One region of the Paenibacillus sp. FSL R7-0331 genome, then DNA from elsewhere that is predicted to be linked to it. Evidence: a T-box and tRNA genes for the amino acid it is inferred to sense, from the RefSeq annotation. Region 1 holds a T-box; the other holds one or more tRNA genes.
What was found. The T-box of region 1 lies ahead of tyrS (tyrosine--tRNA ligase). A T-box ahead of a tRNA ligase gene usually reads a tRNA of that ligase, here a tRNA-Tyr.
Positions count from the first base shown of each region.

Region 2: it has a tRNA-Tyr gene. The T-box ahead of tyrS (tyrosine--tRNA ligase) is inferred to sense a tRNA for this amino acid. The anticodon was not compared.

Region 1 covers NZ_CP009284.1:3,015,144-3,018,518, forward strand. The annotation lists gene R70331_RS12470 (transglycosylase domain-containing protein) at 1-1,052, opposite strand, end outside; T-box leader at 1,190-1,446, shown strand; gene tyrS (tyrosine--tRNA ligase) at 1,507-2,760, shown strand; gene rpsD (30S ribosomal protein S4) at 2,839-3,375, opposite strand, start outside.
Region 2 covers NZ_CP009284.1:6,062,074-6,065,448, reverse strand. The annotation lists rRNA gene R70331_RS26385 (23S ribosomal RNA) at 1-810, shown strand, start outside; tRNA gene R70331_RS26380 (tRNA-Asn) at 868-943, shown strand; tRNA gene R70331_RS26375 (tRNA-Ser) at 947-1,036, shown strand; tRNA gene R70331_RS26370 (tRNA-Glu) at 1,060-1,134, shown strand; tRNA gene R70331_RS26365 (tRNA-Val) at 1,201-1,276, shown strand; tRNA gene R70331_RS26360 (tRNA-Met) at 1,294-1,367, shown strand; tRNA gene R70331_RS26355 (tRNA-Asp) at 1,374-1,451, shown strand; tRNA gene R70331_RS26350 (tRNA-Phe) at 1,472-1,547, shown strand; tRNA gene R70331_RS26345 (tRNA-Thr) at 1,568-1,643, shown strand; tRNA gene R70331_RS26340 (tRNA-Tyr) at 1,649-1,734, shown strand; tRNA gene R70331_RS26335 (tRNA-Trp) at 1,740-1,813, shown strand; tRNA gene R70331_RS26330 (tRNA-His) at 1,839-1,914, shown strand; tRNA gene R70331_RS26325 (tRNA-His) at 1,955-2,027, shown strand; tRNA gene R70331_RS26320 (tRNA-Gln) at 2,062-2,136, shown strand; tRNA gene R70331_RS26315 (tRNA-Gly) at 2,142-2,216, shown strand; tRNA gene R70331_RS26310 (tRNA-Cys) at 2,223-2,296, shown strand; tRNA gene R70331_RS26305 (tRNA-Leu) at 2,325-2,403, shown strand; gene R70331_RS26300 (TetR/AcrR family transcriptional regulator) at 2,485-3,045, opposite strand; gene R70331_RS26295 (GNAT family N-acetyltransferase) at 3,177-3,375, shown strand, end outside.

The DNA.
Region 1 (3,375 bases):
TGGCGTGCTTCCTCTAGCAGCACAGTATCGTTTCCGGAGACCGCGGTGCTCTCCGTGCCCTCGGTACCGTTCTTGCCCTCGTTGAGGGACAATAGGATAGCTGCAGCCTTGCGTTCCGTTTCCATCATCAGATAAGGGAAGGTAGCATAGGCTTTCTTCGTATACGGAGCCAGTGAGGCCTTGATGTCAAACTGCAGGGCTTCATTGTACTGTGTTGTAGTAATCTTGTTCTCTTCAAGCATCCGGCGCAGCACCAGCTTCTGGCGGTCCATGGCCCGGCCGAAGGCGGTTTCGTTAAACTCGCCGATACCACTAAAGGCGGAATACTTGGAGGGAAGCTGAGGGAGCCCGGCCAGATAAGCGGCTTGGGCGATATTAAGCTTATCAAGATCATCCAGCCCGAATATGCCTTTGGCTGCCGCCTTGATGCCAAATACATTGTAGCCGTTGGAGCCGTTACCAAACGGCACCTTGTTGAGATAGGCCGTTAGAATTTCGTTTTTGGACAAAAAACGCTCCAGCCGCAGCGACAGCAGAATTTCCTTGACCTTGCGGTCCTCTGTACGGTCCAGGCTTAGGAACACGCGTCTGGCCAGCTGCTGGGTCAGTGTACTGCCTCCTGTCTGGACAGACTCGTTAAGCAGCTTCTGCTTGACGGCACGCAGGGTACCGCTGAAATCTATTCCTACATGGTCGTAGAAACTATTGTCCTCAATGGCGAGGACGGCATCAATTACCAGCTGCGGGATATCATTAAATTCAATAAGCCGGCGGTCTTCTTCGGTGCGGAGCTGACCAATCGGCTGGCCGTCACGGAAATAAGCAAAGCCGGTGATGGCGTTCTGGCTGACTTGCTGCTGAATCAATTCTTCGGAGCGTACAGGATCTTCCTTCACTATGGAAGTGACGTAACCTGCCACTGCGCCGCCGGCAAACAGAAGGCCCAGGATGCCAAGTATGAACATCCACTTTACGACTGAACCGAACCTGCGGAGCCAGGATCTGCGCGGGGGACGCTGTTTTGCGGTCTTCTTCTTTTTCTCCTCAACCATCGACGATAATCCTCCTTTTAACGGAACTATTATAGCACAATTTGCCGGTTTTGAATGCGCTTCTGGCGGAAAGTCGGTTTACGGCACGGTTGACTTTCCAAAACCAGACGTGGTATAAAATAACTTAATTGGATATCAGAAAAGCATTGAAGGACATCAGTAGAAGGCAAGCCATGTGTTTCAGAGAGCCGGTGGGTGGTGCGAACCGGCAGCAGGCCCCTTTGAATTACAGTCCGGAGCTGGACGGAGGAACATCAGGTGTGTAAGCAGCGCCTGTCAGTAGTCCGGAACCGGGGCATCCCCGTTATAACAATGGAGCGAAGAATCTGCTGCCGTATACGCTGCAGAGATTCTTAATTAGGGTGGTACCGCGAGTCTTTTGCTCGTCCCTTGAGGGATGAGTGAAAGGCTCTTTTTGCGTTGTGCACAGAAGTATTTATAAGGAGGATACGGGATGGAATGGGGAGAATTGACCCCTGCGCAGCAGCAGGAGGTGGAGCGCCAGCTGGAAACGGCAGTACGGGGGGCGGCAGAAATCATACCAGTGGAAGAATTGAGAAGGAAGCTGATGAAGTCAGTGACGGCAGGAGTACCTTTGAATATCAAGCTGGGACTGGACCCGTCGGCGCCGGATATTCACATAGGGCATACGGTTGTACTGCACAAGCTGCGGCAGTTCCAGGAGTCTGGACATCAGGTGCAGCTGATTATCGGGGATTTTACGGGCCGGATCGGCGACCCGACAGGCAAATCGGAAACACGCAGACAGCTTAGTGAGGAGGATGTTCAGCGTAATGCCGCAACCTACAGTAAGCAGATTTTCAAGATTCTAGACCCTCTCAAAACAAAGCTTCTCTACAATTCAGACTGGCTCAGCCCGATGGATTTTGCGGAGGTAGTCAATCTGGCGGCGAAAGTCACGGTGGCGCGGATGATGGAGCGTGATGACTTCACCAAACGCTTTCAGAGCGGTCAGGCCATCAGTGTCCATGAGTTCTTCTACCCGCTGATGCAGGGTATGGATTCTGTTGCCAACGGAACGGATATCGAAATTGGCGGAACAGACCAGAATTTCAATATTCTGATGGGCCGTACACTGCAGAAAGAGTATGGTGCTGAGCCGCAGGCCGTTGTGCTGATGCCGCTGCTTGAAGGACTGGACGGAGTCAAGAAGATGAGTAAAAGCCTCGGTAATTACATAGGCATTGATGAAGCGCCAAACGATATATACGGAAAAACGATGTCCGTGCCTGATGAGCTGATGCTAAAATACTATGAAATGGCGACGGACCTCAGCAATGATGAGCTGGTTTCGCTCAGGCAGGCTGTGGATGCAGGGGCAGTCCACCCGCGGGATGTAAAAATGCGTCTTGCTCATACCCTGGTACGGCTGTACCACGGTGCAGAAGCCGCGGATGCCGCTCAGCTGCACTTTATAACAGTCTTTCAGCAGCGTGCCCTGCCGGAGGATATCGCAACCTGCAGAGTTGCTGCCGAAGAGCTGGAGGACGGAGGGCTCAAGCTGGTCAGACTGCTGGCAGTGGCGGGTTTTGCCGAATCGAATAGCGAGGCCCGGCGTCTGATCGTGCAGGGGGCTGTTAAGCTTAACGGGGTGAAGCAGACGGATACAGGCGGATCGGTACAGCTGCAGGAGGGTGATATAATCCAGGTTGGCAAAAGAAAGCTCGCCAGGCTGAGTCTTGGTTAGGGCAGCCCGCCTGCAAAATATATATACTAGATGACGCAAAAAAGCCTCCGGGGAACCGGAGGCTTTGATGTATGAATCTTAACGGTTGTAGAACTCGACGATTTGCTTCTCGTCAACTTCTTGGGTCAGCTCAGCGCGTTCTGGCAAACGAACATATTTGCCTTCGAATGCTGCATCAGCATATTCCAGGTAAGCTGGAAGGTGATTGCGGTTTTCCAGAGCTTCCTTGATGGATTTCATGGAACGGCTTCTTTCACGAAGACCGATTACATCGCCAACGCTTACGCGGTAAGAAGCGATATCGACTTTCTTGCCGTTAACGGTTACGTGGCCGTGGGATACCAGCTGACGTGCGCCTGCACGGGAGTTAGCAAATCCAAGACGGTAAACCAGGTTGTCCAGACGGCTTTCGAGCAGGAACATGAAGTTTTCGCCCGCGATACCCTGGATCTTTTGAGCTTTAGTGAAGAGAGTTTTAAACTGCTTTTCACCCAAGCCGTACATGTGACGGAGTTTTTGTTTTTCCAAAAGCTGCATTCCGTAGTTACTTACTTTTCTGCGTTGGTTAGCGCCGTGCTGTCCTGGAGGGAAAGGGCGTTTCAGGTCTTTGCCTGT
Region 2 (3,375 bases), 3.0 Mb from region 1:
AGCTTGATATTGAATTTGGGTACGATCTGTACAGGATAGGTGGGAGCCGTAGAAACAGGAGCGCAAGCTTCTGTGGAGGCGCCGTTGGGATACCACCCTGATCGTATCTAGGTTCTAACCTGGTGCCCTTAACGGGTACGGGGACCGTGTCAGGCGGGCAGTTTGACTGGGGCGGTCGCCTCCTAAAGAGTAACGGAGGCGTTCAAAGGTTCCCTCAGAATGGTTGGAAATCATTCGAAGAGTGCAAAGGCATAAGGGAGCTTGACTGCGAGACCAACAAGTCGAGCAGGGACGAAAGTCGGACTTAGTGATCCGGTGGTACCGCATGGAAGGGCCATCGCTCAACGGATAAAAGCTACCCTGGGGATAACAGGCTTATCTCCCCCAAGAGTCCACATCGACGGGGAGGTTTGGCACCTCGATGTCGGCTCATCGCATCCTGGGGCTGAAGTAGGTCCCAAGGGTTGGGCTGTTCGCCCATTAAAGCGGTACGCGAGCTGGGTTCAGAACGTCGTGAGACAGTTCGGTCCCTATCTGTCGTGGGCGCAGGAAATTTGAGAGGAGCTGTCCTTAGTACGAGAGGACCGGGATGGACGTACCGCTGGTGCACCAGTTGTTCCGCCAGGAGCATGGCTGGGTAGCTACGTACGGACGGGATAAGCGCTGAAAGCATCTAAGCGTGAAGCCCCCCTCAAGATGAGATTTCCCAATTAGTAAGACCCCTTGGAGACGACGAGGTAGATAGGTTGGAGGTGGAAGTGCAGCAATGCATGGAGCTGACCAATACTAATCGGTCGAGGGCTTATCCAACATTAATTCGCAGATTCGTTTCGGATTCAGTTTTCAGGTGATCAAGCCTGTATATATTCCCTGATAGCTCAGTTGGTAGAGCACTCGACTGTTAATCGAGTTGTCACAGGTTCGAGTCCTGTTCGGGGAGCCATATGGAGAGGTGTCCGAGTTTGGCCGAAGGAGCACGATTGGAAATCGTGTAGGCGCCACAAGCGTCTCGAGGGTTCGAATCCCTCTCTCTCCGTTCCTTATGGATATCATTAGTATGGCCCGTTGGTCAAGGGGTTAAGACACCTCCCTTTCACGGAGGTAACAGGGGTTCGAATCCCCTACGGGTCACCAATATTTCTTTAAAAGCTTGACTTTTTAATTGAGAAATGATATGATATAAAAGTTGCTGGTTTTGATGGAGGCTTAGCTCAGCTGGGAGAGCATCTGCCTTACAAGCAGAGGGTCGGGGGTTCGATCCCCTCAGCCTCCACCATATATATTTTTTACTGACGCGGGGTGGAGCAGCCCGGTAGCTCGTCGGGCTCATAACCCGAAGGCCGCAGGTTCAAATCCTGCCCCCGCAATTATTTGGAACCGTGGTGTAGTTGGCCTAACATGCCTGCCTGTCACGCAGGAGATCGCGGGTTCGAATCCCGTCGGTTCCGCCATTTGTATCACAACTTTATATGGCTCGGTAGCTCAGTCGGTAGAGCAAAGGACTGAAAATCCTTGTGTCGGGGGTTCGATTCCCTCCCGCGCCACCATGATTGTTACAATAGAATATGCCGGTGTAGCTCAATTGGTAGAGCAACTGACTTGTAATCAGTAGGTTGGGGGTTCAAGTCCTCTCGCCGGCACCATCTGTGGAGGCTTAGCGAAGTGGCCAAACGCATCAGACTGTAAATCTGCTCACGTACGTGTTCGGTGGTTCGAATCCATCAGCCTCCACCATCTTTAGGGGCATAGTTTAAAGGTAGAACAACGGTCTCCAAAACCGTTGGTGTGGGTTCAATTCCTGCTGCCCCTGCCAATGTAATACTTTAAAGCTTAATATGGCGGCCGTGGCGAAGGGGTTAACGCACCGGATTGTGGTTCCGGCATTCGTGGGTTCGAGACCCATCGGCCGCCCCATTAATTTTGAAGTGTGAAATTGTAATAATAGCTTAATATGGCGACTGTGGCGAAGGGGTTAACGCACCGGATTGTGGTTCCGGCATTCGTGGGTTCGAGACCCATCAGTCGCCCTTTTATTACTACAATGAAGATTGAAATGAATATTGGGGATTAGCCAAGCGGTAAGGCAACGGACTTTGACTCCGTCATGCATAGGTTCAAATCCTATATCCCCAGCCATTTATGCGGACGTGGCTCAGCGGTAGAGCATCGCCTTGCCAAGGCGAGGGTCGCGGGTTCGATTCCCGTCGTCCGCTCCATTTTATGGCGCCATAGCCAAGTGGTAAGGCAAAGCTCTGCAAAAGCTTTATCCCCAGTTCGAGTCTGGGTGGCGCCTCCATTGATTTTGGAATAATAAGCTTGAATACGCCGGCGTGGCGGAATGGCAGACGCGCTCGACTCAAAATCGAGTGGGAAACCGTGGAGGTTCGAGTCCTCTCGCCGGTATAGCTAAAGGGTCCCTTAGAGATAATCTCTAAGGGACCCTTTTTTTATTACTGACTAACTCATTTTCGTTAAGTGATACAGTTATTCTTCTAACTTCATCAGCAGCTGATGAATACGTAGAGACATTCCCGCAGGTTCTTCTTCCATGCCGCGTACGATCCAGTCCTCAATAACCCCGACTACCCCTGACGCAATAAACAAACTTTCAGTTTCTTCATTTAATGATGATTTAATACGATCTCTGTTATCCTCAAGCATTTCCTGTAAGATCTTCTTTTTAAAAAACTGCTTAAATTTTTCGGAGGTTAATAATGTGTCTTCCGGATTAGTAAGCACGTTAAATAATGTCCTGTTTCGATATATGTAGTCTGTAAGTTTATTAATAAATTGCATAATATCATGATGATTCTTAATTGGAAAGGAATCATCATAGAACTGATTTAACTGATCAAACATCTCAGCTTCAATTTCATTATATAAATCGTAGATGTCCTGATAATGCAAATAAAAAGTACTTCTGCCGATGTCAGCAAGCTCCGAGATTTCCAAAACGGTTATTTTAGAAATAGCCTTAGTATTTAATAATGTCAGAAAAGCTTGTTTTATCGATGCTTTAGTTTTAATAGATCGTCTATCTCCCACAATTAACCCCATTTCTGTACAATTAGGCTTCGCCTGTTCATTAATAAACAAATAAAATGAATTGACTATACTATTTTATACATCTGCTGATTACAATAAGAAAAATCAAAGGAATATAAGAGGTGATTCACGTGAAGTCATTTCGCTTGGCCAAAAAGGATGAATTACAAGAAGTTGCTGCCTTGTTAACTGATTCATTTTTAGAATATCCGTTGTTTCCGCTAATTTTGACCCAGGATAAGGACTATAAAAAAAACTTGTATAGACTTAATTATACTAATACAAAATCATATTATCAGCAAAGTGCGTGCTTTGTAGGGATTCTAGACG